DNA from 2 places in the Paenibacillus sp. IHBB 10380 genome. Region 1 is predicted to be linked to the other one. Evidence: riboswitches for the same ligand, from Rfam matches in the RefSeq annotation. Region 1 holds a riboswitch; the other holds the start of a gene.
What was found. Region 1 has a riboswitch for FMN ahead of ribD (bifunctional diaminohydroxyphosphoribosylaminopyrimidine deaminase/5-amino-6-(5-phosphoribosylamino)uracil reductase RibD). Riboswitches for the same ligand answer to the same signal wherever they lie in the genome.
Positions count from the first base shown of each region.

Region 1 (5,230 bases):
GTTGTGTCCGAAGGTGAATTATTTACAGCATTGCAAGCAGGCTTCCCTGCGGCAAGAATTCATTTCCATGGAAATAATAAAACCCCTGATGAGATCGAAATGGCAATTGAAGCAGGAATCGGTTGTTTTGTAGTGGATAATTTGGTTGAACTGCATCTTTTACAGGCGATTGCATTAGAGAAAAATGTACATGTGAACGTTTTGCTAAGGGTAACACCTGGTGTAGAGGCTCACACGCATGAATATATTTCCACAGGTCAGACGGATTCCAAGTTTGGTTTCGATATTGGTAATGGATCTGCATATGAAGGTGTAGAGGTAACTTCTAAACAATCTCATTTGGAGCTACTTGGCGTTCATTCCCATATTGGCTCACAAATTTTCGAGGTTGAAGGATTCCAGCTTGCTGTTCAGAAGGTTGCTGAATTTGCTCAAGGTGTAAAGGCGGGACTTGGCATCGTATTCAAGGTTGTCAATTTGGGTGGAGGATTTGGGATTCGGTATGTGGATGGCGACACGCCACTTAAAGTATCCCAATACGTTGAGGCGATTACCGATGCTGTTAAAGAACACTTCGCGAAGATTAATGCTGAGCTACCTGAAATTTGGGTAGAGCCCGGTCGTAGTGTTGTAGGGGACGCGGGAACAACGCTTTATACCGTAGGTACGAACAAGAACATTCCAGGTGTACGTAAATATGTAGCTGTTGATGGAGGTATGACGGATAACCCACGTCCAGCGCTATATGAATCCCATTATGAATCCGTACTTGCCAATCGCGCGCTAGAAGAAGCGCAAGAGACGGTATCCATTGCTGGTAAATGCTGTGAGAGTGGGGATATGTTAATTTGGGACGTGAAGCTTCCTGAGGTATCTAGTGGCGACCTGCTGGCTGTATCTTGTACAGGAGCGTACAATTACTCCATGGCAAGTAACTACAATCGTATTCGTCGTCCAGGAGTTGTCTTCGTGAAGGATGGTCAGAGTGATCTAGTCGTGAAACGTGAGAGCCTACAAGATATTGTTGGCAACGACCTCATTCCTGAACGAATTGCTAAACAAGCAGTAACGAAATAAACAGGATTATTGTTATCTTGTCAGAAGGGATCATGTTACGTTGCTAGTGCAACGTAGGGTGTATCCCTTTTGATCATGTGTAGAGACTGAAATGAATTAATTCTGTGTTCGCACTGTCTTTTTTTGCTTTAAGGTACCTGTTCATAGTAAACTATAGGATGTCTGTTAATGATCTCCTTTTTTGAATTAAAAAACAGACAACTTATAAGTAAATGATTTGATGTATTGAGTTTAAATTGAATTACAAAATATTTTAAGGGGATGGAATCATAATGAAAAAAGGAACAATTGAATTAGAAAACGGTGGAGTCATCGAAATCGAGTTTTTACCAGAAGAAGCGCCTAACACAGTGGCTAACTTTGAGAAATTAGCTAATAGTGGATTTTACAACGGCCTAAGTTTTCACCGTGTTATCCCTAACTTTGTCGCTCAGGGCGGTTGCCCAACAGGAACGGGTACTGGTGGACCAGGGTATACGATCAAATGTGAGGCGACTAGCAACACAACTAAACATGCCAGAGGCGTATTGTCCATGGCTCATGCAGGTAGAGATACTGGTGGTAGTCAATTCTTTATTGTTTATGCTCCTCAACCACATTTAGATGGAGTTCATACTGTATTTGGTAAAGTGATCAGTGGAATTGAACACGTAGATACTATCAAAGCTAATGATAAGATGAAAGAAGTTAAGGTCTGGGACGAAGCTTAAAATCTTAAAATAGCATAGAAAGTAGCCCTCTTATTCAGCATGAAAGTGGATAAAAAGGGCTATTTTTCTATTTTATTTTAAATATCGTTAAACGATTTGTTACTTAGAGAAGGAGTAGGCACTAATTTAGTGACGATAACGTCAGCTACGAGTTCCAATGCTTCAGCATAGGAACAACGTGAACCCACGCTCGGAATAAGAAGGAATCGTACGACTGCTTGTGTGTGGGATGATCCGTCATTTTGTACAATATAGTGATATCAAGCGTTCCTTGTGGCAATCTCTAGTGGTAACATAGTTTAACATATAGTTCATTCTATTAAATAAGTTACTTTATAAAATATAGAAGAAACCCTTGTGTTTTTATTTCTTAGGTGGTAATATTCGTAACATAAATAGTTGTTCTTCATGAACAATGTCATATTGATTTATCCTTCGGGGCAGGGTGAAATTCCCTACCGACGGTGATGGAGTATTGTTAGACTTTCTTACAATACAACTTAGTCCGTGACCCGTACGCGTGTAACTTAGGCGTACGGTTGACCTGGTGTAATTCTGGGACCGACAGTATAGTCTGGATGGGAGAAGGATAAATAGCTAACGCAACTCATTTTAAGTGAGTGCGGTTCATAAAAGTAAAGCAACAGAAGGTTGTGGCGATTTTCACAATGTAACGCAGATGAAGTGTTATTTCATTTTGTGTTGCTTGTATTGCTGAATTATCTCTCGCTTTGTTTTTGTGTAATCTATTTATCTTCCATAATAACCCCGTCTCGGATGATTCGTTCATCTGATACGGGGTTTTCTGTTTATACGAAAAAGCTTGTCAATCACATAAAACGGAGGTGAATGAAGATAAATGATGGAGATTATGAATGATGAGTTTTACATGTCCTTGGCATTGGATATGGCTGAGCGAGCGCAAGGGCAGACAGGGATCAATCCTGTCGTTGGATGTGTTGTCGTGAAGGACGGTGTCATGGTTGGACTGGGTACTCATCTTGAGCGGGGAACGTGTCATGCGGAAGTTCATGCACTCAATATGGCTGGTGAGAAGGCGAAAGATAGTATCGTATACGTTACTTTAGAGCCATGTAGTCATTATGGGACAACACCGCCTTGTAGTGAACGTTTAATTAAAGAAGGTGTACGACGGGTTGTAGTGGCTTGTCAAGATCCTAATGTCCAAGTAGCGGGTAAAGGTATTGCGATGTTGCGTGAGCATGGAATTGAGGTTGAAGTTGGCGTACTTCAAGAACGTGCACTGAAGTTAAACGAGAAGTTTATCAAGTATATTACGACAGGAATTCCGTTTGTCACACTGAAGACAGCCAGTACTTTAGATGGCAAAATTGCTTCGAAAACTGGCGATAGTAAATGGATCTCAAATGATGCAGCGCGGGAGCAGGTCCATACGTTGAGGCATCGACATCAAGGAATTATGGTCGGTGTGGAGACGGTGATTGCGGATAATCCGCATTTAACTACACGTTTACCTGTTGATGGCTTGAATCCGATCCGAATTGTTGTAGACTCTCGATTACGTATTCCGTTGGATTCTCACCTTGTTATGGATGGTCAGGCACAGACTATTGTGCTGACTACTGATGCCTCCATGAATCATACTAATGCAGAACGACTTCAAGAGGCGGGTGTCACAGTAATTCCGTGTGGTGAGGATCCACGTGTCAACCTCGAAGTTGCTTTAGCGAATCTGGGTAGATTGAACATGGGTTCTGTCCTTCTTGAAGGAGGAGGAACATTGAACGGTGCCATGCTAGAAGCGAAACTGATTGATCGAATTGTGCTTTATTTGGCCCCCAAAATTGTAGGTGGTTACGATGCTCCGGGTAGCTTCTCTTTTGCAGGAAGTGAATTGATGAAGGATGCAGTAACCTTATCATCGTTGGAAGTAGAACGATTGGGAGATAATGTGTGTATCAGTGGGATACCTGTGTGGGCCTAAAGTTTCTAACAGAGGAGGTGTTACTCCATGTTTACCGGATTAGTTGAAGAAATGGGTACGATGCGAGCGATAACTCGTCAAGGAGAAGCTATGGTACTGCATATTTCAGCATCGATTGTCATGGATGATTTGAAGATTGGCGATAGTGTGTCCGTGAATGGCGTATGTCTTACGGCAACCTCGATAGACGCGCATTCTTTCGCTGCCGACGTTATGCCCCAGACTTTTCGTAATAGCAATTTGAAGGATCTTCAGTCAGGTAGCAAGGTGAACTTGGAGCGGGCTATGATTGCCAATGGACGCTTTGGTGGACATATGGTTCAGGGACATGTGGATGGCATAGGTACAATACATCATGTCACACGCGATCAGAATGCCGTTGTATATGAGATTACACCTACGAATATAGAGTTATTCAGATTCATTATTCCGAAGGGGTCTATTACACTTGATGGAATCAGCTTGACCGTGGTGAAAGTGAATAGCCATACATTTCAGGTGTCTATCATTCCGCATACGTTGATACAGACTGTTCTTAATCAGAAACGGCCGGGAGATACGGTAAATATTGAATGCGATGTGTTGGGGAAATATGTAGATCATTTGCTGAATTACGGCTCTAGAGGACAGCAAGATGAAGGTAAGCCATCTGGAATTAGTCAAGAGTATTTAGCTCAGCATGGATTCGCATAAAGCAGTAAATTCGTTCGTTTCAGAACTTTACAGGAGGAATCAATGATGAGTAATGAAATTGTTTTTGATCCTATCGAAGATGCTATATACGATCTCATGCATGGTAAAGTAGTCATCGTTGTAGATGATGAGGACCGTGAGAACGAGGGAGATTTTATTGCATTAGCGGAGAAGGCAACACCAGAAGTTATTAATTTCATGATTAGCCAAGGTCGTGGATTAGTCTGTCTCCCCATTACCCAGGAGCGTGCTGATGAGCTAGATCTTAAACCGATGGTGTCAGAGAACACAGATAATCATGGGACAGCTTTTACAGTCTCGATAGATCATAAAGATACAACAACAGGTATTTCCGCAAATGAACGCTCACTCACAGCCAAAGCCATCATGGACCCCAATGCGAAGATCAACGATTTCCGAAGACCGGGACATATGTTCCCACTGATTGCTAAGAAAGGTGGGGTCCTTCGGAGATCAGGGCATACAGAAGCAGCTGTCGACTTAGCGATGATGTGTGGTGCATATCCCGCAGGTGTGATCTGTGAGATCATCAAGGAAGATGGTACAATGGCTAGATTGTCTGATTTAGTGGAAATTTCACGGAAGCATGACCTGAAGCTCATTACTATTAAAGATTTGATTCACTATCGTAATGAGAAAGAGAAGCTTGTGACACGTGAAGTTGCCGTGAAAATGCCAACGGATTTCGGAGAATTTCAAGCGATCGCATATACGAATGAAGTAGATGATAAGGAACATCTGGCTCTTGTCAAAGGAGAGATAG
Region 1 is NZ_CP010976.1:1,154,589-1,159,818, forward strand. It holds gene lysA (diaminopimelate decarboxylase) at 1-1,077, shown strand, start outside; gene UB51_RS05185 (peptidylprolyl isomerase) at 1,350-1,787, shown strand; FMN riboswitch at 2,215-2,381, shown strand; gene ribD (bifunctional diaminohydroxyphosphoribosylaminopyrimidine deaminase/5-amino-6-(5-phosphoribosylamino)uracil reductase RibD) at 2,650-3,753, shown strand; gene UB51_RS05195 (riboflavin synthase) at 3,781-4,446, shown strand; gene UB51_RS05200 (bifunctional 3,4-dihydroxy-2-butanone-4-phosphate synthase/GTP cyclohydrolase II) at 4,492-5,230, shown strand, end outside.

Region 2 (5,230 bases), 870 kb from region 1:
TGGCGTATGTATCTTCTCATAATGAGCGCTTTGTTGAGAAGAATAAGAAGATTGAAGCAACTCTGTAGTCGATTCATCTCATGGTTTGAGGTTTAATTTATCTAATCGAAATCATGACTTTAATCATGATTTCGATTAGAATAAACATAGTAACAATAAACTATTACATATGAATAAGAGGAAAACTAAGATGAGTATTTATGATTTTAATTTTCAAGCTGTGGGAATGAATGGTCAAGTTAGTTCATTAGAAGCCTTTAAAGGAAAGGTTGTATTGATTGTAAATACGGCCAGTAAATGTGGATTTACTTATCAGTATGAAGATTTACAAAAATTATATGATCGCTATAAAGACAAAGGATTTGTGGTATTAGGGTTTCCTTCCAACCATTTTGATGATCAAGAACCTGGTAACAATGAAGAAATTAAAACTTTTTGTAAGTTGAATTACGGGGTAACGTTTCCTATGTTTGAAAAGTTGAATGTGAGAGATGAGCATGCTCATCCATTGTTTAACTATTTGACAGCGGTTAAGCCGTTTAAAGGATTTAATCCTTTTCATCCTGTATCTAAGCTATTAACTTCAGTCATCAATGAGAAAGTGCCAGAGTATATGCATGGCGATTCTATTAAATGGAATTTCACTAAATTCTTATTAGATAGAAATGGTAACGTGATTCATCGTTTTGAAGCCATGACAGATACCATTGATATGGAGCAGGATATTGAGAGCTTATTATAAGAATGAATGAGACTTAGTACAAGTATTAAGTCTTTTTATTGTTATAACTGGAAGATATGAAGTTAAGGTTTTGATAAAACAAAGATTTCTTCATTGGATTTAATCTTCGACAAGTTTTGTAGTTTTATTGTATAATGAATGCAAATCAATGAATTTGCTTAAAATACGTCATTTTATAAAGTGAATGTGACTATTGTAACAGAGTAAGATAAGATAACGTAGTATTATTAGCTTAGAATTGAAACATCACATTTTAAACATTATGAATATGGATCTTCGGGGTAGGTGAAATTCCTAACCGGCGGTGAAAGTCCTTCTATCTTTGAATGAACTTAAGCCCGCGACTCGCCATTTTGAATAAGAAATGGTGACTGACTTGGTGAGATTCCAAGGCCGACGGTAAAGTCCGGATGGGAGAAGATCAAGAGATTGGCATGTTGTGGAATTTAAATTCCCTACAAGCTTATTTGATCAGCCCCCGCTTCTATCGATTAGTGTCGATGAAACGGGGGCTTTCCGCATAAGAACCCCATATTCAGGCTAAGGGGATAGGGATATGGATAACGAAAGTGTAAATGTACAAAAGAAGCTATCATTACCAAAAGAAAAGGGGAGCAGTAGTGGCTTCTGGTTAGTTGTATTGGGGGCTGCGCTCTGGGGTGTTGATCCTTTATTTAGGATTATATTGTTGAAGTCACTTACTTCAACGCAAATTGTATTACTTGAGCATATTATTATTGTGCTATTTGTTGCTCCAATATTGTGGAGACAGCGCAGTGAACTCCGGGGACTTGGAATGAAGCATGTTGCTGCATTACTCTTTTTATCATGGGGTGGTTCAGCGTTTGCAACGATATTGTTCACGAAGGGATTGGTTGATGGTAATATCAATGCTGTATTGTTACTTCAGAAATTACAGCCATTGTTTGCCATTATCTTGGCTAGAATGTTATTGAAAGAGAGATTGCCACGACACTTTTCCGTTTTGTTCATTTTAGCTCTTGTGGGAACGTATTTACTGACGTTTGGTTTTAAAGTGCCATTTGGTCATTGGAATGAATTTGTTCAAGTGGGTAGTTTATTCTCACTTGGTGCAGCAGCTCTATGGGGTGGTTCAACGGTTATGGGACGTTTAATGGTTGGACAAATGAAATACGAGACGGTGACTTCATTACGCTTCATATTGGCTTTACCTCTGTTATTTGCTATTACATGGAGTGAAGGAGCAGCTTGGAATTTACCTACGGGAACCTTAGCTATTGCGGGAGTATCGCTCAATTTATTGGGTCAAGCCTTGTTGCCCGGATTACTTAGTTTACTCGTATATTATAAGGGACTAACAACGACCAAGGCTTCGGTAGCTACATTTGCGGAATTAAGCTTCCCTATGGTCGGTGTCCTGATTAACTGGATTGTATTTCAAGAGATTATTACGAGTGCTCAAATTTTAGGATTCGTTCTTATATGGGGCGCATTATTCGTTATCTCTAGACAGAGCCAATCGGTAAAAGCGGGATTGTAGACGCTCTGTTAAAGAGAATAGACTTAGAAAGTTAAGTTACGTTAGGTTCTAATTGAATAAGTGAACGGCAATTGAACAATAGTTCAATTGCCGTTTTTTTGTCTTGTACATGTCGTGTTTAATCAAAATCTATTGAGACGACGTCTAAGTGTAGGCGCCGTATTTTTTTGAAAATAGTTATAGAGGTGGGTCTGGTTCGTGTATCGAAGTACTGGAAGGGTGTATTATTATGTTCATGGCAAAATCATATATGCTATGATAATGTAGTGTTTACATCATGAATAATATAAGTTACTAAGGCGACTAAGGAGCAATGAATATGAATCAAGATATACAACAATTTAAAGCTGATTTCTTCAAAGCCTTAGCGCATCCCATGAGAATTCGAATCCTTGAAGTCCTATGTGAAGGGGATAAGAATGTTAATGAGCTACAAATTATTTTAGGGTCTGAAGGTTCTGCTGTATCTCAGCAATTGGCTGTATTAAGAAATAGAAATGTCGTATACGGATTGAAGGATGGCACCTCTGTTATTTATTCTTTACGAGATCCACTAATTAAAGATTTGTTGACGGTTGCTAAGCAAATTTTTGATAATCACCTTGTTGATGCTATCTCACTACTAGAAGGTATACGGAAAGAGACATAAATCTTCGGACGGGGAGATCCTTAAGTAACGCTAGGGGTCGCCTTTTTTGGTGATTTTTGTGTTTGACATGATCAACTGATAGGCGTATTGTTTTCTATATATTCAAATAATCAAATATTCAAATATTAGAAAAAGAAGGTACATGGGATGAAGTGGACAGGAAGGTTCGAGGGTTATAATAAATCAATGTTACGGAAAGACCTTATCTCTGGACTGATCGTGGGGATTATCGCCATTCCACTAGGGATGGCATTTGCTATTGCTGCTGGAGTGAATTCGGAATATGGGATTTATACAACGATCATTGCTGGAATTATCATTTCTCTGTTGGGTGGATCCAAATTTCAAATTGGGGGACCAACGGGTGCATTTATTCCTATTATTTTCGCTATAGTTATCCAATATGGATATGAAAATTTATTGGTTGCTGGTTTCATGGCAGGGATGATTCTAGTACTCATGGGTGTATTTAAACTAGGGGTGCTCATTAAGTTTATACCTAAGCCGGTTACGGTCGGGTTTACTGCAGGTATTGCTGTAATTATCTTCAGTGGTCAGATAGCCAAATTGTTAGGACTACAGGGATTAAAGAGCCATGAGAATTTCCTGCCTAATATGAAGGAAATCGTTATGCATATCACGACTATTAACTCATACAGTGTCATTACTGCAGCCCTTTGCTTCGCAGTTATCTTACTAACTTCTAAATTTCTACCAAAGATTCCAGGTTCGTTGGTTGGTCTTGTGATATCGAGTGTAGTTGCAGCTATATTTTTTGAAGGACATGTAGCTACCATTGAATCTTCCTTCGGTGCTATTCCGAGTTCACTTCCTCAATTTCATATACCAAATATAACATGGGGTACTGTACAGAACCTCATAGGTCCAGCCTTTCTTATTGCTATGCTGGGTAGTATTGAATCTTTGTTATCAGCTGTCGTTGCGGATAGCATGTCGGGAAGTCGTCATAATAGTAACCGTGAACTTATTGGGCAAGGGATCGCTAATATGGTGACGCCATTGTTTGGGGGGATTCCAGCGACGGGGCTATTGCCCGAACGGCAACGAATATTAAAAGTGGGGCAGTATCTCCATTATCCGGCATTATACACGGAGTAGTTGTTTTCTTAGTTCTTATATTATTTGCTCCTTACGCATCTCATATTCCATTAGCCAGTATGGCACCTATCTTAATGTTGGTGGCGTGGAATATGAGTGAACGCAAAGAGTTTATGCATGTATTAAGAACAAGAACAAGTGACTCACTTATTTTACTGATTACCTTTTTATTGACGGTATTTACAGACTTAACAACAGCAGTAGAAATAGGCCTAGTGTTAGCTATCATTATATTCGTGAAGCGAATGAGTGAAATTCTGACAGTTACGAAGGTACTACCTGATCTCGATGCAGTCGACGAGCATTTGAAGGGACATATGGTAACCGAAAATCACGATTGTCCACAAATCAATATCTATACGATTAAAGGTCCATTATTTTTCGGCGCAGCAAGTTTATTTGCTAAATCTATCATGGACACGATTCATAGGAACCCTAAAATTGTGTTACTGAGAATGGGTAAAGTACCTTTCATGGATACGACGGGTGACTCACAATTAGCTAGCATTGTGAAATATTCTAAGGCTAATGAGGGACAGGTGCTCCTATCAGGTATTCAGTCCCAACCTATGGAAGTATTGAGAAAGACGGGATTGTGTGAGCTGATAGGAGAAGAACATTTCTTCGAACACACGGGAGAAGCTATTAATCACGCTCTGCACCAATTAGATCGTAATAAATGCGTGAATTGTAAGCACTTTGCATTTCGTGAATGTTCGGCGTTATCGAATGTTACTCCCAATGTAGCAACACTGGTAAAGCAAGATGCTAAGTCCATTGGAGTGAGTCCTCAATAAACTCGGTGGATAATATCCTCAAAGGCTGGTTCCTCCATATGAATATCTTCGACCTCGCCCCATGTGCTCAGCTCACGAAGAATGTCCATAGCATTCAATTCTTCTCTGTTAATTTCGACGGTGACATCGTGATCATTGGTTTCAACGATATTTATGGGGTGCGTCGACGATACTGGAACATGAAATTCGCCAGTAAAGGCTACAGTGATTAAAGTAGGGAGACCAATCTTCTTTCTTAGATGTTGGATTGTTCCATCATAAGTTAATTCACCGTGATTAATGACCATGACCCGCTCACATAGTTGCTCAATATCGTCCATATCATGGGTAGTGAGTAGGACGGTCTTACCAAATTCTTTATTAAGCGTCTTCAGGAAACCTCTAATGTTTCGCTTTGCAGA
Region 2 is NZ_CP010976.1:283,560-288,789, forward strand. It holds gene UB51_RS01180 (NAD(P)/FAD-dependent oxidoreductase) at 1-68, shown strand, start outside; gene UB51_RS01185 (glutathione peroxidase) at 191-742, shown strand; FMN riboswitch at 1,011-1,168, shown strand; gene UB51_RS01190 (DMT family transporter) at 1,299-2,264, shown strand; gene UB51_RS01195 (ArsR/SmtB family transcription factor) at 2,584-2,913, shown strand; partial or broken gene UB51_RS01200 (SulP family inorganic anion transporter) at 3,061-4,829, shown strand; gene UB51_RS01205 (ABC transporter ATP-binding protein) at 4,823-5,230, opposite strand, start outside.
Region 2: it holds a riboswitch for FMN, as region 1 does, so the genes downstream of both, UB51_RS01190 (DMT family transporter) here and ribD (bifunctional diaminohydroxyphosphoribosylaminopyrimidine deaminase/5-amino-6-(5-phosphoribosylamino)uracil reductase RibD) in region 1, are expected to answer to the same signal.